One region of the Streptomyces griseus subsp. griseus genome, then DNA from elsewhere that is predicted to be linked to it. Evidence: riboswitches for the same ligand, from Rfam matches in the RefSeq annotation. Region 1 holds a riboswitch; the other holds the start of a gene.
What was found. A riboswitch is a leader RNA that binds a small molecule or an ion and turns the genes downstream of it on or off. The one in region 1 is predicted to bind S-adenosylmethionine.
Positions count from the first base shown of each region.

Region 2: another riboswitch for S-adenosylmethionine. It lies ahead of thrC (threonine synthase); the one in region 1 lies ahead of D6270_RS07810 (aminotransferase class V-fold PLP-dependent enzyme).

Region 1 is NZ_CP032543.1:1,682,069-1,693,420, reverse strand. Features, by position in the region: gene D6270_RS07845 (L,D-transpeptidase) at 1-828, shown strand, start outside; gene D6270_RS07840 (DNA-binding transcriptional response regulator) at 889-1,290, opposite strand; gene D6270_RS07835 (aa3-type cytochrome oxidase subunit III) at 1,478-2,098, shown strand; gene D6270_RS07830 (cytochrome bc1 complex diheme cytochrome c subunit) at 2,155-2,964, shown strand; gene D6270_RS07825 (cytochrome bc1 complex Rieske iron-sulfur subunit) at 2,961-4,013, shown strand; gene D6270_RS07820 (cytochrome bc1 complex cytochrome b subunit) at 4,010-5,656, shown strand; gene trpD (anthranilate phosphoribosyltransferase) at 5,781-6,845, shown strand; SAM riboswitch class IV at 6,921-7,038, shown strand; gene D6270_RS07810 (aminotransferase class V-fold PLP-dependent enzyme) at 7,244-8,626, shown strand; gene D6270_RS07805 (Lrp/AsnC family transcriptional regulator) at 8,683-8,964, opposite strand; gene D6270_RS07800 (rhomboid family intramembrane serine protease) at 8,961-9,713, opposite strand; gene D6270_RS07795 (hypothetical protein) at 9,908-10,150, shown strand; gene D6270_RS07790 (NYN domain-containing protein) at 10,190-11,352, shown strand, end outside.
Region 2 is NZ_CP032543.1:4,202,180-4,213,531, reverse strand. Features, by position in the region: gene D6270_RS18960 (ABC transporter ATP-binding protein) at 1-1,207, opposite strand, end outside; gene D6270_RS18955 (lasso peptide biosynthesis B2 protein) at 1,161-1,631, opposite strand; gene D6270_RS18950 (lasso peptide biosynthesis PqqD family chaperone) at 1,628-1,879, opposite strand; gene D6270_RS18945 (asparagine synthase-related protein) at 1,882-3,831, opposite strand; gene D6270_RS18940 (keywimysin-related RiPP) at 3,882-4,004, opposite strand; gene D6270_RS18935 (hypothetical protein) at 4,535-5,062, opposite strand; gene groL (chaperonin GroEL) at 5,260-6,882, opposite strand; gene D6270_RS18925 (cold-shock protein) at 7,185-7,391, opposite strand; gene D6270_RS18920 (MoaD/ThiS family protein) at 7,811-8,089, opposite strand; gene thrC (threonine synthase) at 8,131-9,426, opposite strand; SAM riboswitch class I at 9,445-9,572, opposite strand; gene D6270_RS18910 (glucosyl-3-phosphoglycerate synthase) at 9,737-10,687, shown strand; gene D6270_RS18905 (alpha,alpha-trehalose-phosphate synthase (UDP-forming)) at 10,778-11,352, shown strand, end outside.

The sequences.
Region 1 (11,352 bases):
TTCGGCCCGGAGACGGGCACCTACGGCGTCGGACAGCCCATCACGGCGGAACTCAGCGCTCCGGTCACCGACAAGGCCGCACGCGCCACCGTGGAGCGCGCCCTGAAGGTCCGCTCCACCCCGGCCGCCACCGGCTCCTGGTACTGGGTCGACGACAAGAAGCTCCACTACCGGCCCCAGGAGTTCTGGCCCGCCAACGCCACCATCGAGGTCCGCTCCAACCTGACGGGCATCAAGGTGACCAACGCCCTCTACGGTGCCGAGGCCAAGCCCCTGAAGATCACCACGGGCGACCGGGTGGAGGCACTCACCGACGCCTCCACGCACACCATGACGATCCTGCGCAACGGAGAAGTGATCAACACCATTCCGGTCACCACCGGCAAGCCGGGCTTCTCCACCCGTAACGGGATCAAGGTGGTCCTCGCCAAGGAGCAGTTCGTCCGGATGCGCGGGGAGAGCATCGGCATCGCGGCCGGCTCGTCGGAGTCGTACGACCTGCCCGTCTACTGGGCCACCCGGGTGACCTGGAGCGGTGAGTACGTCCACGCCGCGCCCTGGTCCGTCGGCTCCCAGGGCAGCGCCAACGTCAGCCACGGCTGCACCGGGATGTCCACCGGCAACGCCGAGTGGTTCTTCGACACCGTGCGCCAGGGCGACATCGTCAAGGTCGTCGGCAGTGAGGGGGAGACCATGACCCCGTTCGACAACGGGTTCGGCGACTGGAACCTCTCCTGGGCGAAGTGGCAGAAGGGCAGCGCCCTCAACGAAGGCGTCCCGGACAGCCCGCAGACGCTCCAGGCCGCCCGCCTGCGGCCGCATGTCTGACCGGACACAGCAGGAGCGCCCCGCAGTGCGGGGCGCTCCTCACGGGCTCACAGGGCCCTCTCAGGCCTCCACGGCCAGCCGGGCGCGCAGCAGGGCCGCCAGTGCGTCGGCGAACTCCACCGGGTCCACCGGCAGCGTCACAGCGGCCTCCGCCCGGCTCCAGGTGGCCAGCCAGGCGTCCTGCGGGCGGCCGATCAGCAGGAGGACCGGGGGGCAGTGGAAGATCTCGTCCTTGATCTGGCGGCAGACGCCCATGCCGCCGATGGGAGCCGTCTCGCCGTCCAGGACGCAGACGTCGACGCCGCCGCCGTCCAGCGCGGACAGCACGGCCGGAAGCGTCGCGCACTCCAGGAACTTCACCGGTGGAACGTCGGCGGCAGGCCTGCGACCGGCTGCCAGCTTCACCTGCTCGCGGATGTTGGCGTCGTCGCTGTAGACCAGGACCGTGGCGGTCGCCTGCATTGTTCCTCCGTGACATCTGTGTCTTCGGGGCTCTCGGGGCATGAACCGATGCGCGGATCGTACTCCGGTCGACCGGCCGTCAGCACCGGTAAGGGCACCGATTCGATGGGCCGTTCGGGCAGGACACACGGGACTGACACACCGAACGGCACCCCCCGGAGTGAGGGCGGGATAAGCGACCGACATAATGTCGGTCGTGGCGACAGCAACGACAGTAGAAACCGGGCACGCGCACCCGTCGGTCAATCGGCCGAACCTCACCAGCGTCGGAACCATCATCTGGTTGGCGTCCGAGCTGATGTTCTTCGCGGCCCTCTTCGCGATGTACTTCACCCTTCGATCGGTGATGGGACCCGATTACTGGAAGGAGATGGCCGGGCATCTGAACTTCCCGTTCTCGGCCACGAACACCACGATCCTGGTGCTTTCCTCGCTCACCTGCCAGCTCGGCGTCTTCGCCGCCGAGCGGGGCGACGTGAAGAAGCTCCGTACCTGGTTCATCGTGACGTTCGTGATGGGTTCGATCTTCATCGGCGGCCAGGTCCTGGAGTACACCGAGCTGGTCAAGGACGCGGGGCTCTCCCTCTCGTCCGACCCGTACGGCTCGGTGTTCTACCTGACCACCGGCTTCCACGGTCTGCACGTGACAGGCGGTCTCATCGCCTTCCTGCTGGTCCTCGGCAGGACGTACGCGGCCAAGAGGTTCACCCATGACCAGGCCACCGCGGCCATCGTCGTGTCCTACTACTGGCACTTCGTGGACGTGGTGTGGATCGGTCTGTTCGCAACGATCTACATGATCAAGTAACCGGGGCTCGCACCCGCCCACCATCGACGCAGAAGATCCTGACACCGGGGTAATCCGTGAAAAAGCTCTCCGCACGACGACGCCATCCGCTGGCGGCGGTCGTCGTACTACTCCTCGCGCTGGCGGCCACCGGGGGGCTGTACGCCGCGTTCGCGCCTGCGGGCAAGGCGCAGGCCGATGAAACCGCCCAGTCCCTCGCCATCGACGAGGGCAAGAAGCTCTACACCGTAGGCTGCGCCAGCTGCCACGGAACCGGCGGTCAGGGCACCACCGACGGGCCGTCCCTCGTGGGCGTGGGCTCCGCCGCCGTCGACTTCCAGGTCGGTACGGGCCGTATGCCCGCGCAGCAGCCGGGCGCCCAGGTACCGAAGAAGAAGGTCATCTACAGCCAGGCGGAGATCGACCAGCTCGCGGCGTACGTCGCGTCGCTCGGCGCCGGTCCCATCACGCCGACCGACAAGCAGGTCGACCCGGCCGGTGCGGACGTCGCCAAGGGTGGCGAACTGTTCCGCAACAACTGCGCCCAGTGCCACAACTTCACCGGTCAGGGCGGCGCCCTCACCAAGGGCAAGTACGCCCCCAGCCTCGAAGGCGTGAGCCCGAAGCACATCTACGAGGCCATGCAGACCGGCCCGCAGAGCATGCCCTCCTTCCCGGACACGACGATGCCGGAGCAGGAGAAGAAGGACATCATCGCGTACATCAAGTCCGTGAACGGTGACGAGACGGCGAGCCCCGGTGGCCTCTCCCTCGGCGGTCTGGGCCCGGTCAGCGAAGGCCTCTTCGCCTGGATCTTCGGGCTCGGCGCCCTCGTCGCAACCGCCGTCTGGGTCGCGGCCCACACCGCTAAGGCCAAGAAGTCATGAGTAGCCAACAGATTCCAGAAGACAACCTGCCCGTAGTGCAGGAGACCGCGCACGGCGCGGTGGAGCGTACGGACGACCCGTTCGCGGACCCGGGGCTGCCGGCCCACAAGCCGCGCATCCAGGACCTCGACGAACGCGCAGCGAACCGCTCCGAGCGGACCGTCGCGTTCCTGTTCGTCCTCTCGATGCTGTCGACGGTGGGCTTCATCGCCTCCTACGTCATCTTCCCGGTGGACAGGATCGTCTACATCTGGCCCTTCGGCCATGTGAGCGCGCTCAACTTCTCCCTGGGGCTGACGCTCGGCTTCGCGCTCTTCTTCATCGGAGCGGGCGCCGTCCACTGGGCGCGCACCCTGATGTCCGACGTCGAGGTTCCGGCCGAACGGCACCCGATCGAGGCGCCGGCCGAGGTCAAGGCGCAGGTCCTCGCCGACTTCAAGGCCGGTGCCGAGGAGTCCGCGATCGGCCGTCGCAAGCTGATCCGCACCACCATGTTCGGCGCGCTGGCCCTGGTGCCGCTCTCCGGTGTGGTGCTGCTGCGCGACCTCGGTCCGCTCCCGGAGAAGAAGCTCCGGACCACGATGTGGGCCAAGGGCAAGCTGCTCGTCAACATGAACACGATGCAGCCGCTGCGCCCCGAGCACGTCGCCGTGGGCTCGCTGACCTTCGCCATGCCCGAGGGCCTGGAGGAGGACGCGCACGACTTCCAGTCGCAGATCGCCAAGGCCGCCCTGATGATCGTCCGCATCGAGCCGGACGACATCAAGGACAAGCGCCAGCGCGACTGGGCCCACGAGGGCATCGTCGCCTTCTCCAAGATCTGCACCCACGTCGGCTGCCCGATCAGCCTGTACGAGCAGCAGACACACCACGTGCTCTGCCCGTGCCACCAGTCCACCTTCGACCTCTCCGACGGCGCCCGCGTCATCTTCGGTCCGGCCGGCCACCCGCTTCCGCAGCTGCGGATCGGTGTGAACAGCGAGGGCAACCTCGAGGCGCTCGGTGACTTCGACGAGCCCGTCGGCCCTTCCTTCTGGGAGCGCGGATGAGTACTGCGACAACCAACCCGCCCGCCGACCAGGCGGGACAGCGCAAGGCACCCGCGGGCGAGCGGGTCGCCGACTGGGCGGACGGCCGGCTGGGCATCTACGGCCTGGCCAAGGCCAACATGCGCAAGATCTTCCCGGACCACTGGTCCTTCATGCTCGGTGAGGTCGCGCTCTACAGCTTCATCATCATCATCCTCACGGGTGTGTATCTGACGCTGTTCTTCCAGCCGAGCATGAACGAGGTCGTCTACCACGGCCCGTACGAGCCCATGCAGGGCATCCGCATGTCGGAGGCGTACGCCTCCACGCTGAAGATCAGCTTCGAGGTCCGCGGCGGTCTGCTCGTCCGGCAGATCCACCACTGGGCCGCGCTGATCTTCCTGGCCGCCATGTTCGTGCACATGATGCGCGTCTTCTTCACGGGCGCCTTCCGCAAGCCGCGCGAGGTCAACTGGCTCTTCGGCTTCCTGCTGTTCGTGCTGGGCATGTTCACCGGCTTCACCGGCTACTCCCTCCCGGACGACCTGCTCTCCGGTACGGGTGTCCGCTTCACCCAGGGCGCGATCCTGTCCGTGCCGATCGTCGGTACGTACATCTCGATGTTCCTGTTCGGCGGCGAGTTCCCCGGCCACGACTTCGTGGCCCGGTTCTACTCGATCCACATCCTGCTGCTGCCGGGCATCATGCTCGGGCTGCTGGTGGCCCACCTGATCCTGGTCTTCTACCACAAGCACACGCAGTTCGCGGGTCCCGGCAAGACGAACAAGAACGTCGTCGGCATGCCGCTGCTGCCGGTCTACATGGCGAAGGCCGGAGGCTTCTTCTTCCTGGTCTTCGGTGTCATCGCCATCATCTCGGCGATCGCCACGATCAACCCGATCTGGGCGCTCGGCCCGTACCGCCCGGACCAGGTGTCCACCGGCGCCCAGCCCGACTGGTACATGGGCTTCGCCGAGGGTCTGGTCCGTGTCATGCCGGGCTGGGAGATCAGCTACTGGGGCCACACGCTCAACCTGGGCGTGTTCATCCCGCTGGTCCTCTTCGGACTGGTGCTCTCGCTGCCCGCGGTGTACCCGTTCCTGGAGTCCTGGATCACCGGGGACAAGCGCGAGCACCACATCCTGGACCGCCCGCGCAACGCCCCGACGCGTACGGCGCTCGGCGTCGCCTGGATCACGGCGTACTTCATCGGCCTCGTCGGCGGTGGCAACGACCTGTGGGCCACGCACTTCCATCTGTCGCTGAACGCCATCTCGTGGTTCGTCCGGATCTTCTTCTTCGCCGGACCGGTCATCGCGTTCATCGTCACGAAGCGGATCTGCCTGGGCCTCCAGCGCCGCGACCGGGACAAGGTGCTGCACGGTCGTGAGACCGGCATCATCAAGCGCCTGCCGCACGGTGAGTTCGTCGAGGTCCACGAGCCGCTCTCGCCGGGGCAGCTGCACACGCTCACGGCACACGAGCAGTACAAGCCCGTCGAGCTCGGCCCCGAGGTCGACGAGAACGGTGTCAAGCGCAAGATCTCCCCGGCCCAGAAGCTGCGCGCCAAGCTCAGCAAGGGCTACTACGGCGAGAACAACCAGATCGCCAAGCCCACCGCGGAGGAGTACAAGGAGATCACCGAGGGCCACGGCCACCACTGATCACCTGACCTGATCGCCACCGTGAGAGCCCCGTCCATTCGATGGACGGGGCTCTTCGCGGTCCCGGCGGCTGGATAGGGTGGTGCCGGACTCTTTACCGGCTGTGGACCCCCTGGAGCGGACCATGAACGTTGTGACCCCGAGCGGCGGCGACAGCGTGGCGGACCGTTCCTGGCCCGGCCTGCTGAACCCCCTGCTGCGCGGCGAGAACCTCTCCTCCGAGGAGACGGCCTGGGCGATGGACCGCATCATGAGCGGCGAGGCCACCGACGCGCAGATCGCCGGCTTCGCGGTCGCGCTGCGGGCCAAGGGCGAGACCGTCGAGGAGGTCACCGGTCTGGTGCGCGCGATGTACGCGCACGCCAACACCATCCAGGTGCCCGGCCGCACGGTCGACATCGTCGGCACCGGCGGCGACCTCGCCAAGACGGTCAACATCTCCACCATGTCCGCGATCGTCATCGCCGGGACCGGCGCGAAGGTCGTCAAGCACGGCAACCGGGCCGCCTCGTCCGCCAGCGGCTCCTCCGACGTACTGGAGAAGCTCGGCGTCAACCTGGAGCTGACCCCGCAGCGGGTGGTGGAGGTCGCCGAGGCGGCGGGCATCACCTTCTGCTTCGCCGTCAAGTTCCACCCCGCCCTGCGGTACGCGGCCAAGGCCCGCCGGGAGCTCGGTGCGCAGACCACGTTCAACATCCTGGGCCCCCTCACCAACCCGGCCCAGGTGCGCTCCCAGGCCATCGGGGTGGCCGACGCCCGGATGGCGCCCATCGTCGCGGGCGTGCTGGCGGAGCGGGGCAACTCGGCTCTCGTCTTCCGCGGCGACGACGGCCTCGACGAGCTGACCACCACCGCCACCTCGCGGGTCTGGGTGGTCCGCGACGGCACGGTCCGCGAGGAGCCCTTCGACCCGCGCGACGTCGGCCTCCCGCTGGTCCCCGTCGAGGCGCTGCGCGGCGCCGACGCCTCGTACAACGCCGATGTGGCCCGCCGCCTGCTGGACGGCGAGGGCGGGGCGGTACGGGAGGCGGTGGTGCTCAACTCGGCGGCGGCGCTGGTCGCCCTCGACCCGGGGCCCGGCACGCTGACCGAGCAGATCGCGGCGAAGATCGCGGTGGCGGCCGAGGCCATCGACTCCGGGGCCGCCAAGCGGGCGCTGGAGCGGTGGGTGGCGGCCAGCAACGCCTGAAATCGGCCAAGGGCGCGGTCCGGATGCCGGACCGCGCCCTTGCGCGTGTGCATACATATGGCAAGATGCTGCGCAGGTCATGAGTGACAGCGACTACGGCCCCGGCCCGCTGTCCGGCAACCCTCCGTCCGTGGCGGGGTGCCCCGGGTGAAGACCAGGCCGTAGGCAGCGAGGTCTGCGGCAAGCGCGGGCCCCTCGGCGTCCAGTGGACGCCAGCCCCCGGGGTCCTGGTCCCTAGGGAGCCTCTTGTGAGCAAGCGAATGCGTTAGGGCTCGTCCCAGGGCTCTTCATGTCCTGGGCTGAACGCCCTTCTTCCGCAGACCCTTCTTTCTTCCCTCTCCTGCGCTGCCGCGTACCCGCCGGCGCCGGATTTCGCCTGCCTCTTACGGGAGTTCGCCATGTCTGTCTCCACCGCTGCCATCGACCCGTCGGTCTGTGCCCCGCTGCCCGTTCTGGGGCAGGATGTCACTGTTCCGCTCGTCACCGGCGGTGAAGTCACCTACGCCGCACTCGACTACGCCGCCAGCGCCCCGGCCCTCCAGCGGGTCTGGGACGACGTCGCCGCGTACGCCCCGTACTACGGCAGCGTCCACCGCGGGGCCGGCTACCTCTCGCAGCTCTCCACCGACCTCTTCGAGAACAGCCGCCGCACGGTCGCGGAGTTCCTCGGCTGCCGCGCCGACGACCAGGTCGTCTTCACCCGCTCCACCACCGACTCCCTCAACCTGCTGGCCGCCGCGATCCCCGCGAACTGCCAGGTCTTCGTCTACGAGACCGAGCACCACGCCTCCCTGCTGCCCTGGCGCGACGCCCAGGTCACCTACCTCAACGCGCCCCGCACGCCGGGCCAGGCGGTGGAGTTCCTGGAGCGCGCGCTCGCCGACCGCGACCCGTACGGCCCCGCCCTGGTCTGCGTCACCGGTGCCTCCAACGTGACCGGTGAGCTGTGGCCGGTGAAGGAGCTGGCCGCCGCCGCCCACGCGCACGGTGCCCGGATCGTCCTCGACGCCGCCCAGCTCGCCCCGCACCACGCCGTGGACATCGCCGGACTGGATGTCGACTGGGTCGCGTTCTCCGGCCACAAGCTCTACGCGCCCTTCGGCTCCGGGGTCCTCGCCGGCCGCGCCGACTGGCTCCAGGCGGCCGAGCCGTACCTCGCCGGCGGCGGCGCCTCCCGCAAGGTCGCCCGGCGCGCCGACGGCGGCGTGGACGTCGACTGGCACACCACGGCCGCCCGCCACGAGGCCGGTTCGCCCAACGTCATCGGGGTCTACTCCATCGCCTCCGCCTGCAAGGCCCTCACCGAGGCGGGCTTCGACTCGCTGGTCGCCCGGGAGCAGGAGCTGGTGACCCGGGTACGCGAAGGGCTCGCCGAGGTACCCGAGGTCCAGGTGCTCTCGCTCTTCGGCGACGACGCGCCCCGGGTCGGCGTCATCTCCTTCGTGGTGCGCGGCTGGAACAGCTCGCACTTCGCCGCCGCCCTCTCGGCGGAGTACGGCATCGGCGTCCGCGACGGCCTCTTCTGCGCCCACCCGCTGGTCCGCACCCTCCTCGGCAGCGACCCGCAGGACCCGGGCGAGTGCGGTGCCCCCGAGGCCGAGCCGGGCGAGCGGTCCCTCAACGCCATCCGGGTCAGCTTCGGCGCCGGTACGCCGGACGAGCACATCGAGCGGTTCCTGCGCGCGGTCTCCGAGCTGGTCAGCGAGGGTGCCCGGTGGAAGTACCGCACCGAGGACGGCCGTTGCGTCCCGGACCGGGGCGAGGCCGCGCGTACGGCCTGAAACACCTCGGCCGGGGACGGGCGCGCTGCCCGTCCCCGGCCGACGTGCGTAGGGTCCTAGGCGTCCAGGCCGATGGCGAACGCCGCTTCCAGGTCGTGCTGGGAGTACGTACGGAACGCCACATGGGTGTCGGTGCCCTCGACGCCCGGGATCTTGCTGATCCGGCCGGGGATGACATCGGCGAGGTCGTCGTGGCGGGCCACCCGGACCATGGCGATCAGGTCGTAGGTGCCGGTGACGGAGAAGACCTCGCTGACACTGTCCAGCGCGGCGATGGCCTCGGCGATCTCCGGAATCCGGTCCACGCTGGTCTTGATGAGCACGATCGCGGTGATCACGGCTGGCTGTCTCCCTCGGTGGCCGTGGCTGGAACCTTCACTCTAGTCCGTCCCCGACAGCGTCCCCAGGCGTACAGGAACCCGGCCGCGAACCCCGCCACGTGCGCCAGATAGGCCACCCCCGGCCCCGCGTCCGCAGCCTGGGCCGCCGCCCACTGGAGCCCGAACCAGAAGACCAGCACGATCCAGGCGGGAAACCGCAGCGGCAGGAAGAAGAGGAACGGGAACAGGCTGGTCACCCGGGCCTTCGGGAACAGGTACAGGAACGCGCCGAGTACCGCCGAGATCGCACCCGACGCCCCGACCAGCGTCTGCTCCGAGTCCGCGTGCACCGCCGCGTAGCAGACCAGCGCCAGGTAGCCGCACCCCACGTAGAAGAGGGCGAACCGCACGCGGCCCAGGCGTTCCTCGACCATCGCCCCGAACACGTAGAGGAAGAGCAGGTTGCCCAGCAGGTGCAGCCAGCTGCCGTGCACGAACAGCGCGGTGAACGGGGTGGCCAGGGCGCGCGGCGAGCCCTCCCACAGCTCGGCCGGGATCACCCCCCACCGCTCGAAGTACCCGGCCTGTGCGGCGAGCAGCGCGTCCTGGCTGCCGTAGGCGGCACCGCCGAACCCGGCGAGCGGGCTGATCACGAAGATCGCGCAGCACAGGGCGATCAGCCCGTACGTCACCGGCGCCCCGCCCGCCGCGCCGCCCTGGACCCTCCGGGCCGTGGCCCGCCAGTCGATCCGCCGCACGTCGATCATGTACAGAGCATGACGTACCGGGGGAGAAGGGGACGGGGCGCCTCGCCGTGCCGATGCCTATACGCGAGGCCGTAGGGTTACGCCAGGACTTCCGCAGTTCGACGGCGCACCGCGAGATCCTTGACGTAGGACAGGAAGCGACGCGGCGGCGCGCCCGGCGCGCGCTCTCGGAGACGACGAAAGAGGACGCAACGATGACGACGGTTCCCCTGCCGACCGACGGGACCCGCTGGCGCTGCACCCTGTGCGGCAATCTCACGCGCTTCGATGTGACGCGGTCCTCCAAGGTCGTGGAGTACGTGCACCTCGACCTGGCCGGTGAGTCCAGTGTCGAGGAGCGGGAGGTGGTCAGTGAGACCATCGAGTCGGTCCGCTGTCGTTGGTGCAACGCGGTGGACCAGATCGAACTGGTGGACAGGCCGGGTGCCGCCTCCTGAGGGAGCGCGCCGACAGACATATCTATGGGGTGACGGACGGTGGATCAGCCGACCAGCGACGCCGAACCGGCCGATGCGGCCGACGGCGGTGCCGAGGCGCTCGACCGTCCGCTGCCCGAAGGCGTACGGCGGCGGGTCATCGCCCTGGTCTCGGACGCCTTCGGCGGGCTGACCGTCGCCGAACTGCCCGCCCAGTTGCGGCAGTATGCCCGGTTCACCCCGACCCGCCGGGCCAAGTTCGCCGGGAACGCGATGGCCGCCGCCCTGGAGAGCGAACCGCTCTTCCGGCAGCGCATCGGTGAGCGGCTGAGCCAGGCCCAGCCGGAGCTGGCCGGCGCGCTGGAGGCCGGTTCGCCGCCCGCGGCCGCCGACCCCCTCGATGTGGCCGCCGCCGCCTATGTGCTGCGCCCGGTGGGCTGGGTCAAGCTGGTCGAGGCGGCCGGCGAGGAGGTCCAGCGGGCCGACGCGGAGCGGGTGGGCGAGGAGACCCGGCGCGAACTGGTCCAGCTGCGCGAGGAGCTGGAGCGGGCCCGCGCCCACACCCGCAGCGAGACCGAGCGGCTCCGCGCCGAGCTGGACGCGGCCCGCAAGGAGTCCGAGTCGCTCCATCGCAAACTGCGCTCCGCGCTGAGCGAGGTGAAGCGCGGCGAGGCCGCTCTCCGCCGCGGCGCCGCCGAGGCCGACACCCAGCGGGCCGAGGCCGCCGCCCAGCTCTCCGCCGCCGAGAGCGAGTCGCGCCGGCTCAAGCACCGGCTCGGCGAGGCGGAGGCGGCCGTCGAGGCGGGCCGCCGGGCCTCCCGCGAGGGGCGGTCGGTGGAGGACATGAGGCTGCGGCTGCTCCTGGACACCGTGCTGGACGCGGCCTCGGGGCTGCGGCGCGAGCTGGCCCTGCCCCCGGTGACAGCCCGCCCGGCCGACAGCGTGGACGCGGTGGAGCCGGGCCGGATGTCGCCGAAGGACATTGCCGCCAGGGCGCTTTCCGAGACGGACCCGGCGCTGCTGGACCAGCTCCTCGCGCTGCCGCAGGCGCATCTCATCGTGGACGGCTACAACGTCACCAAGACCGGCTATCCCCAGATGCCGCTGGAGAAGCAGCGGTTGCGGCTGCTGGGCGGCCTCTCGGTGCTCGCCGCGCAGACCGGCGCCGAGATGACCTGTGTCTTCGACGGAGCCGAACTGGCCGCCCCGGTGCTCCTCGCGCC
Region 2 (11,352 bases), 2.5 Mb from region 1:
CGGGGGCGCGCTCGCCCCCGTACCCGAAGGTCACGTCCTGGAAGGAGACCCGCAGGGGGCCGCCGTCCTCCTTCAATCCGTGGAATTCCTGCGCCGGTTCGCCCGGCAGCGACTCCACCTCGTCGATCCTCCGCACGGCCGCGAGGCCGCTCTGCAGGCCCGTCCAGCCCTCGACCAGGCCGCCGATCGGGCCCATCAGGTAGAAGAGGTAGAGCAGGAACGCGATCAGTGACGAGATGTCGAGGGAGCCCGACGCCACCCTCGCTCCGCCTACTCCCAGCACGGCCAGGAAGGCCAGTTGGATCGACATCATCATCGTGACGTCGGAGACCGACGACCACTTCGCCACCGACACGCCCCGGTCGTGCGCGCGCCGCGCCGCCTCCGCCACGGCCGCCGTCTCGCGCTCCTCGGCTCCGCTCGCCTTGACCGTACGGAACGCCTGGAGGACCCGGTCCAGCGCCGCGCCCATCGCCCCGACCGACTCCTGTGCCCGGAGCTGCGCGCGCTGAATGCGCGGCATGAGCAGAGCGGTCACGGCTCCGATCCCGACGATCACCACCAGCGTCACGCCCAGCAGTGTGACGTCCATGTACGCCATGAACGCGACCGTCCCCAGCAGCATCAGCACGCTGTTGAACGACTCGACCAGGCCGCTGGAGAGGACTGTTCGGAGGAGGGTGGTGTCGCTGGTGACGCGGGACTGGAGGTCCCCGGGGGTGAGGCGGTCCACCGCCGGGACCTTCAACCGCATGATCCTGCCCACCAGTTGGTGGCGGGCGCGGAGAACGACGCCCTCTCCCGTACGGGCCATGAGGTAACGCCCGTACGCGGAGAGGCAGGCGCCCGCGAGGACCAGTGCGGTGAGCGCGATGAGCGGGGTCACCGGCGAGCGGTCGGCGGCGAACGCGTCGACCGCGTACTTCGCCATCAACGGCATCGCCAGCCCGGCCGCCGAGCCGGTGAGCGAGAGCAGGCCCGCCCGGAGAAGTACGCCGCGGTGGGGGCGGACCCGGGTGAGGAGGAGGCGGAGGGGGGCGGGGCCGGCCGCCTCCGCGCCGGGGGGCGCCGCGCTCCCGTCAAGCACCCCGGGTCCGTCAGGCGTACCGGCCTCCCCAGGTCCATGAGGCGCATGAGGCCCCTCAGGCCCCTCAGGCCCCTCAGGCAGGCTTTCCGCCCCCGTCGTCGTCCCCGCCACCGCGCTCACCCGGAACCCCCTCGCGTACCGTCACCACCATCAAAGGACGCAGATCGGCCGACTCCGCCTGCTCGCCGACCGTACGTCCCCCCGCCTGAACCCAAGCATGCGGCGAGAACGGCGGTGCCGTCCGGACCCCCGCGCACCAGTCCGGCCAGCTCCCCGACATCCGGCACGCCAGCGCGATGGCCACCGAGCGGGGCAGACAGCCGTAACGGCCCGCGCAGCGGCGGCTGGTGGCGGTGACCGCCTCGTACATCTCCAGCGTCTCGTCGTACGTCGCCGGGGTCGCTCCCCTGCTGCACCGGGTCAGTACCCGGCGCAGGCGGCCCGGCCTGAAGCGGGCCAGCACGAACGCGGCGGCGATCGCGGCGCGCAGCCGCAGACCGCCCGGGCCCGCGCCCCGGCGGGGCATCGTCATCTCGGTGGTCATGGGCGCAGGATCTTCGCTTCGACGAGCTGGCGGGTCAGCTCGGCCACATCCGACTCCGCCTCGGCGCGCTCCACGTCGAACGCGGCGACGATGCGTTCGACGGCCGCTTCAGGGGCCTCCCCGGCCGCCAGGGCCTCGACCACGATCACGCTGGTGTCGTTCAACTGCCAGTAGCTGCCGCTCTTCTCGTCCAGCAGGACGCCGCCGTACTCCGTCGTCGTGACGGCTATGCCTTTTCTGAGCTTCACAGTCATGCCTCACCGGTCGTGGTCGTGGGGGTCAACTCGGATGTTTTCCAGGCGTTTTCGGCCGTGCGGAGCCAGGTCTCACCGGCCACCGTGGAGCTGATGGAGTGCTCCACCAGGACGGGTGAGAAGGGTTCGGCCGCCAGTCGGAGGAGGTGGCGGGCGTCCACCAGGCCGTGTTCGGCGAGGCGGGAGCCGGTCCACAAGTCGGTCAGTTCCGGAGCGTGTTCGCGCAGGCCCTGGTGTTCGTCGGAGGACATGTGGTCCTTCGTCGTACGGGCCAGCAGCGCATCCGGCACCACCCCGCGCATCGCCTCGACCAGCAGGGGCTTGTAGCGCCAGGGGCTGATCCGCTCCTCCAGGCGTACGGCGAGGGTCGCTTCCAGGACCCGGTCGTCGTAGAAGGGCGCGGCGACCGGCAGCCCGATCGTCATGCCGATGTCCTCCATCGCCTGGAAGTGCCGCGCCCCCATCCGTACCGCGTCGATGTCCACATGCCGCCCCCGCCACGGGTCGATCGGCTCGGCCTGCTCGGCGGCCGCCCGGAACTCCGCGGTGATCAGGGCGTTCGCGTGGTCCGTGAACCACGGGCGCAGGGACTGCCGTACGCCCCAGGAGAGCAGCGGGGTCCGGGTGACCGGCTGCGGTCCGGTGGTGACCGCGCCCGCGAGCCAGCGGGGGAACGTGGAGCGGTTCAGCAGGGCCTTCAGGGTGGGGAGGAGGGGCCAGCCGAGCTGGTGGCGCAGGCCGCTGAGGTGGTTCCAGGCGGTGAGGGGGTTGCCGCGGAAGAGGTCCTGGTAGGCGTGGGGCAGGCCGAGGAAGAGTTCGTCGCCGCCGTAGCCGGTGAGGTGGTAGCGGGAGCCGGTGGCGTGGGCGCGGCCGAGGAGCAGTTGCGCGCGGGCCCGGCCGGGGGCCACCGGGAGCGGTTCGTCGTTGAGCTCGGCGGAGGTGGCGGCCAGGTCGGCGTAGAAGTACGGGGCCTGGTCGGCGGGGATGATGTGGTGGGCCAGGGTGGGGGTGGCTGGGCCCGGGTGTCCACCGTCCCCCACGCCCCGCGTTCCGGCCGCCTCCACCGCCCTCCGTGCCCAGGTCTCGTCCTCGCTGTAGCGGTCCCGGGCCGCCACGGTCAGGAGGGACAGCTCCGCCGGGGCGGTCGCGCGGGCGGCGAAGGTGAGGGTCGTCGAGTCCAGGCCGCCGGAGAGCTCGCAGCTGATCCGGTCCAGGCCGCCGACATGGGCCCGTACGGAGGCGGCGACGGCGTCCCCGAGCCCTCGGGCCCCTTCCGCCAGGGGGAGTTCCGGCGGCGGGGGCTCCCACCAGCGGTACTCGCGAGGGCCGGGGGCGGCTGCCGTGCCCGGTGCTGCGACGGGCAGGGCCAGTCCGTACCCGGCCCCGGTCTCGTGCACACCCCGCCACAGCACGCGCCGGCTCAGGGGGTGCGGCAAGAAGTCCAGCAGGCGGAGGGCGAGTGCGCCGTCGTCCAGGGGCGCGCCGGTCAGGCGGGCGAGGACGGCCGGGCGGTCGCAGGCGAGGGTCCCGGCCTCGGCGTGCCGGGCGTGGTAGATCCGGCGCAGCCCGGAGGCCGTACCGCGGATCCAGGTCTCGTCGGAGAGCCGGGCGACCACATGGTGCAGGCCGGGGAGCCGGGCGAGTCGGCGCTCCAGGCCGGTCCGGTCGCGGGCGCCCTCCAGGAGGCCGGCGAGCACGGCCTCGGGGACGCGGTCCGGGCCGATAAGCACGAGGGCGTCGTCGCCCCGGCGGAGGTGGCTGACCTTGCGGGCCAGGGGGCGGGCGACGACCCAGGGGCGGCCCGAGGGGTGGGCGACGGTCAGGACGTCGCCGTCCATCCCTCGGGCCGCCCCGGTCGCGTCCGGTGCGGGAAGCTGCCCGGCCACCGCGTGGCCCGCCACGCTGTCCGGCAGGACGACGAAGTAGTCACGCAGCAGGCCGGGCATCTTCACCTTTCGGAAGTTCTCACACCGTGCAGAGGGAACCGGTCGGCGGTTCAGATGATGCGCCGGACCCAGTACTCCTTGTACGAGCCGTAGAAGTAACCGGCGGTCTTCTTCGAGAAGTCGCCCTGCTTGAACAGCGACGGCTTCACGTAGGCCTTCTTCTGCTGCTTCATGACACCTTCCTCTCTGTGCGGTTGACGACCGTTATGCCCATATGGCAAACGCGTAACTGGAGTTATTCATGCGACTGGTGTTCACCAGGTGAACACCAGGGCCATCATGTCCCGCTGCCCGACCGGTACGCGTGATTCCGACTCACTACGCGAAGTTGGCCGGATAGCGCGAGCGGCGGGGGTGGGAGGCGGTGGCACCGGCCGCGCCGCCGGGCACCGACCGGTCGGCATGTGCAGTCGCACACCGGAGGGCCGGCGCGGGCAAGTGGACTGGACCAATTTCTGCACGGAGGCGTCCGCCCTGGCGGTGAGCTGCTGGGAGATCGGGCCGTCCACGGCGGAGCGGAGGAACCACCGGCGCCGCGCACCCGGTGGCGCCCGCAGCCGCTTTACCCCACCGGAGACCGGCGCGCCACCGACACCACCGAAACCGACCGAACGTGTGTTGTCGTACGGCACGGGGGCCTGCAAGTAGCCATTCGGCCATGCCCGACCGCTCGTTCGGCTCCGTCAGAGGTTCTGGGCGTCCTTCAGGACCCCTCCGCGCCCCGTCGCCCCGCTTCGCGCAGCCGGTAACCGCCCCAGGCCGCCGTCCCCGCGCCCAGCAGCAGCGGGACCATCCCGTAGCCGACGATCGTCGACGAGTGGGCGAACCACCGCCCGCCCTCGGTCAGTTGGGTCGCGGTGATCGTCTCGGGGTCGTTCCGGCCGTCGTGGTCCGCGAAGCTGATCCGGGTGCGCCCGATCCGCGCCGGGGCGGGCATCCCGTCCACATGGACGCGCAGGGTCGCATCGGCGACCCGTTTGCGCTCGGCCGCGTTGGCGCGCTGCTGGGCCTCGCTCTCGCCGTAGCAGTGCCAGACGGTTCCCCCCTTGACCTGCTTGTCGGCGCAGTCGATCAGGCCGAAGGTCTCCACCCGCATCCCGACGAGCCCGGCGAGGCCGGTGCCGGTCACCACGCCGAACAGTCCCAGCAGGAACAGCACCGCCCCGCCCACGACGAGCGCGCCCCCCTTGAGCCGCCCTCCACCCGCTCTCCCCGCAGCACGCACACGCATACCGTTCCGCCCCCGTATCCGCGGGACCCGCATCCATGTGCCGCGTCCCGCATCCGCGGGACCCGCATCCGAACGCGGCGTCCCGTCCCCGCAGTGTCCCAAGGAACCCGGACACGCCACAGGGGCGGCACCCCCCGTGAAGGAGGTACCGCCCCTGTGGGACGTGCGTGGAGCTTCGACCGGTCGTGGGGACCCGATCAGAAGTCCATGTCACCGCCCGGCATGCCACCCGGAGCGGCCGCGCCGGCCTTCTCGGGCTTGTCGGCGATGACGGCCTCGGTGGTGAGGAAGAGCGCGGCGATGGAGGCGGCGTTCTGCAGAGCGGAGCGCGTGACCTTCGCCGGGTCGATGATGCCCTCGGCGATCATGTCCACGTACTCGCCGGACGCGGCGTTGAGGCCGTGACCGATCGGCAGGTTGCGGACCTTCTCGACGACGACGCCACCCTCGAGACCACCGTTGACGGCGATCTGCTTGAGCGGGGCCTCCAGCGCGAGCTTCACGGCGTTGGCGCCGGTCGCCTCGTCACCCGTGAGGTCCAGCTTGTCGAAGACGGCCGAGGCCTGGAGCAGAGCCACGCCACCACCGGCGACGATGCCCTCCTCGACGGCGGCCTTGGCGTTGCGCACCGCGTCCTCGATGCGGTGCTTGCGCTCCTTGAGCTCCACCTCGGTGGCGGCGCCGGCCTTGATGACGGCCACGCCGCCGGCCAGCTTCGCGAGGCGCTCCTGGAGCTTCTCGCGGTCGTAGTCCGAGTCGGAGTTCTCGATCTCGGCGCGGATCTGCTTGACGCGACCCTGCACCTGCTCGCTGTCACCGGCACCGTCGACGATCGTGGTCTCGTCCTTGGTGATGACGACCTTGCGGGCACGGCCGAGCAGGTCCAGGCCGGCGTTCTCCAGCTTGAGACCGACCTCCTCGGAGATCACGGTGCCACCGGTGAGGATGGCGATGTCCGCGAGCATGGCCTTGCGGCGGTCGCCGAAGCCCGGGGCCTTGACGGCGACGGACTTGAACGTGCCCTTGATCTTGTTGACGACCAGGGTGGAGAGCGCCTCGCCCTCGACGTCCTCGGCGATGATCAGCAGCGGCTTGCCCGACTGCATGACCTTCTCCAGCAGCGGGATCAGGTCCTTGACGCTGGCGATCTTCGAGTTGACGATCAGGATGTACGGGTCGTCGAGGGACGCCTCCATACGCTCCATGTCGGTCGCGAAGTAGGCCGAGATGTAGCCCTTGTCGAAGCGCATACCCTCGGTGAGCTCAAGCTCCAGACCGAAGGTCTGGGACTCCTCGACGGTGATGACGCCTTCCTTGCCGACCTTGTCCATCGCCTCGGCGATCTTGGCACCGATCTCGGTGTCGGCGGCGGAGATGGAGGCGGTCGAAGCGATCTGCTCCTTGGTCTCCACGTCCTTGGCCTGCTCCAGCAGAGCGGCGGAGACGGCCTCGACGGCCTTCTCGATGCCCCGCTTGAGGGCCATCGGGTTGGCGCCTGCGGCGACGTTGCGCAGACCCTCGCGGACGAGAGCCTGGGCGAGAACGGTGGCGGTGGTCGTACCGTCGCCGGCGACGTCGTCCGTCTTCTTGGCGACCTCCTTGACCAGCTCCGCACCGATCTTCTCGTACGGGTCCTCGAGCTCGATCTCCTTGGCGATGGAAACACCATCGTTGGTGATCGTGGGCGCGCCCCACTTCTTCTCGAGGACGACGTTACGGCCCTTGGGGCCGAGGGTGACCTTGACGGCGTCGGCGAGCTGGTTCATCCCGCGCTCGAGACCGCGCCGTGCCTCCTCGTCGAACGCGATGATCTTGGCCATGTGAAGTGGTCCTCCCGGACAGGGGTGGATTCTCCGGACCGAGAGGCGCCCGCGACGGACGGCCTGCGTGCGTGGTGGTTCCTTGCCCCACCGCGCCTGCGGGCCTCACCGGCCCGGTCCAAGTTTCTGTCACTCTCACCTGGAGAGTGCTAATGCCAATGATTAGCACTCGACCCCCGAGAGTGCAAGCGCCTCAGGCCAGGGCCCGCCATCCGGTCCCGGCACGCGCGTAGGGCCCGATCCCCTGATCCGGGGTCGGGCCCTACGTGCGTGAGTAGTGGTGCCGGACGGCCGCGCCGGACTCAGCCGACAGCGAGCTTGACCATGTCGGCCTGGGGCCCCTTCTGGCCCTGCGAGATCTCGAATTCAACTCGCTGACCCTCTTCGAGGGTGCGGTACCCGTCCATCTGGATCGCGCTGTAGTGGACGAAAACATCCGCACCACCGTCGACCGCGATGAAGCCGTACCCCTTCTCCGCGTTGAACCACTTGACGGTGCCCTGAGCCATGCCTAACTCCCCTATAACTGGCCCTTGCACGGGACCGCACTTCGCGGCCCCGGGTCGGAACTCACCCTCCGACAGGAGAGGGTGCGCGGCGCCGCAGCGCGTCGACCGCGGCCGAATGTATCCGCCCAACTGCCCTCTGCAACAGGTCAATCGGACGAGAATTCTGGGCACGGGCGAACGCCCGAATATGCGGGATTGCTGAGATTTACGGGCAAGTCGGGCCAGGCAAAGGCCACTTATGCCTCAAGGGGTTCACGTACTTTGGCTGCTTCTTATCGGGGCCGGGCGCATTCTCATATGCGGGCGGCACACGCGGCGAGGGGGCCTTCCCCAACTCTACCGCGCTCAACCATGCAGAATTGCCCCCTCCGCTCTGTGTCGCGGAGGGGGCAACTGCTGTTCAGCTGAGAGTCGTCGGATCAGCAGCCGCCGGCCACGGCCGGGATGATCGAGATGCCGGCGCCGTCGGGCGTGGCGGCGTCGAGGCCGCCCTCGAAGCGCACGTCGTCGTCGTTGACGTACACGTTCACGAAGCGGCGCAGCTTGCCCTGGTCGTCCAGGACGCGGGCGGCGATGCCCGGGTGGTCCTTCTCCAGGGAGTCGATGACCTCGGAGAGCTTCGCGCCCTCCGCCGTGACCTCGGCCTGGCCGCCCGTGTACGTGCGGAGGATGGTGGGGATGCGGACCTTGACGCTCATGGTGGGTGCCCTTCTTGCTTCGGTCTCGGTGCGGTGGGTCGTCAGGCGGAGGCGAGGCCCGCGGCGCGGAACGCGTCCAGGCTCGGCTTGATGGTGGCCGTGGCCTGCGAGGTCGCGGAGACCGCGTCGAGGGTCTTGAGCCCGTCACCGGTGTTCAGGACGACGGTGGTGAGCGCCGGGTCGATCACACCGGCCTCGATCAGCTTCTTGGTCACGCCGAGCGTCACACCGCCCGCCGTCTCGCCGAAGATGCCCTCGGTGCGCGCCAGCAGCTTGATCGCGTCGACGACCTGCTCGTCGTTCACGTCCTCCACCGCGCCGCCTGTACGACGGGCGATGTCGAGGACGTACGGGCCGTCCGCCGGGTTGCCGATGGCCAGGGACTTGGCGATGGTGTTCGGCTTCTGGGGCCGTACGACGTCGTGCCCGGCCTTGAAGGCGGCGGAGACCGGGGAGCAGCCCTCGGCCTGGGCACCGAAGATCTTGTACGGCCTGTCCTCGACCAGGCCGAGCTTGATCAGCTCCTGGAACCCCTTGTCGATCTTCGTCAGCTGGGAGCCGGACGCGATCGGGATGACGATCTGGTCCGGCAGCTTCCAGCCGAGCTGCTCGCAGATCTCGTACGCCAGGGTCTTGGAGCCCTCGCCGTAGTACGGGCGCAGGTTGACGTTGACGAAGCCCCAGCCCTCGCCGAGCGGGTCGCCGATGAGCTCGGAGCAGAAGCGGTTGACGTCGTCGTAGTTGCCCTCGATGCCGACCAGCTCACCGCCGTACACCGCGGCCATGACGACCTTGCCCTGCTCCAGGTCGTGCGGGATGAAGACGCACGAGCGCAGTCCGGCGCGGGCGGCGGCGGCGCCGACGGCACCGGCCAGGTTGCCCGTGGAGGAGCAGGAGAGGGTGGTGAAGCCGAAGGCGCGGGCGGCCTCGACGGCGATCGCGACGACGCGGTCCTTGAAGGAGTGCGTCGGGTTGCCGGAGTCGTCCTTGACGTACAGCCCGCCGGTGACGCCCAGCTCACGGGCGAGGTTGTCGGCCTTGACCAGCTTGGTGAAACCGGGGTTGATATTGGGCTTCTCCGCGACATCGGCGGGGACCGGCAGCAGCGGGGCGTAGCGCCAGATGTTGTTCGGGCCGGCCTCGATGCGCTTCTTCAGCTCCTCGGCGGAACCGGTCGGCAGGTCGTACGCCACTTCCAGTGGCCCGAAACAGGACGCACAGGCGAAAAGGGGGCCGAGCTCGAAACGCTCGCCGCACTCGCGGCAGGAAAGCGCCGCGGCGGGACCGAGGTCCACGGAAGCGGTGGTGGCATTACCTGCAATGGTCTGAACAGCCATGATGGCGGAGGCCCTTTCTCCTCATCTTCCTCGCGGCGCATTTCGCCACAAGACGGAATTGGCACCTTCCCCACCGTGACCTCGCGGTCGGTAGGAGGGTTGCCGGGACTTCAACGGGCCGTTCCCTCAGTCCCTCTGGATGAGCTCTGTGGCACTGGATCTTCGATCCAGGCGTTTGTGTGCGGACGGACCCCGACATGCGACGGTCATCCGCGTTGTTCAAGACTGTAACCGAAGGACCGGACTGTTGAGATAGTCGTCCGAACGGCGAGATGGATCACATACCGCTCACACGCAAGGAGTGCCGACCGTGCTCGAAGAGGTGGAACGCTGGCTGACCAGGCGTTCCTGGTCGTCCGCCGACCGCCCGCTGAACCGGCTCACCGACGCCCGGGCCGCCGACCCGCACCGTACGTCGGTGAGCGTGGTGCTGCCCGCGCTGAACGAGGAGGCCACGGTCGGCGCGATCGTGGGGACCATCCGGCGGGAGCTGATGGAGAGGGTCCGGCTGGTCGACGAGCTGGTGGTGATCGACTCCGGTTCCACCGACGCCACCGCGGCCGTCGCGCGGGCGGCGGGCGCCCGGGTGGTGCACCGGGACGCGATCCTGCCCCGGATCCCGGCGCTGCCCGGCAAGGGCGAGGTGCTCTGGCGGTCGCTCCTGGTGACCAGCGGTGAGATCGTCTGCTTCGTCGACGCGGACCTGAGGGACTTCTCGGCGGACTTCGTCTCGGGGACGGTCGGGCCGCTGCTCACCGATCCCACCGTGCAGTTCGTCAAGGCGATGTACGACCGTCCTCTCGGCGACAGCGCAGGTCAGGGAGGCCGCGTCACCGAACTGGTGGCACGTCCCCTGCTCAATCTGCACTGGCCGCAGCTGGCGGGTTTCGTGCAGCCGCTGGGCGGGGAGTACGCGGTGCGGCGCTCGCTGCTGGAGCGGCTGCCGTTCCCGGTCGGTTACGGAGTGGAGCTGGGGCTGCTCGTGGACGCGCTGCACACCGTGGGGCTGGACACGCTGGGCCAGGTGGATGTCGGGGTGCGGCGCCACCGCCACCAGGACGGGCAGGCGCTGGGCCGGATGGCGGCGGCGATCTACCGCACGGCGCAGCTGCGGCTCTCCCGGGGGCATCTGGTGCGCCCGGCGCTGACGCAGTTCGAGCGGGGCGCGGAGGGGTTCGTGCCGCGCACGCATGCGGTGGACACGGAGGAGCGGCCGCCGATGCGGGAGATCGCGGAGTACGCGGAGCGGTGGGCGGCGTGAGGCGTGCGGGGCGCCGGCGGCCCTGAGGTGCGCGCGGGCGTGAGGCTCTGAGGCGTTTGGCGGCTTCCCTTACGGGCTAGGTTCCGCTACATGGTCACCGAGCACGCACCCTCCTCCACCACCCAGGTCCTCGTCGCGTCCAACCGCGGCCCGATCACGTACACGCTCGGCGAGGACGGGACTCTCGACGCCAAGCGCGGCGGCGGCGGGCTCGTCTCCGGGCTGAGCGCCGTCGACGACAAGCTCTGGGTCTGCGCGGCCCTCGGCGACGGCGACCGCGAGGCGGTACGGCGCGGAGTCGGTGAGCCGGGCGTACGGATGCTCGACATCGACGCCGAGGTCCACGCCGACGCGTACAACGGCATCGCCAACTCGGTGCTGTGGTTCGTCCACCACCTGCTGTACCAGACGCCCGTGGAGCCGGTCTTCGACGTGGAGTTCCGGCGTCAGTGGGCCGCGTACGAGACGTACAACCGGGCCTTCGCCCAGGCGCTGGCCGAGGAGGCGGAGCCGGGGGCCTCGGTCCTGGTGCAGGACTACCACCTGGCCCTGGTCCCCGGGATGCTCCGCGAGCTGCGCCCGGACCTGAGGATCGGCCACTTCTCGCACACCCCGTGGGCGCCGGTGGACTACTTCCGGCTGCTGCCCGACGACATCGGTGAGCA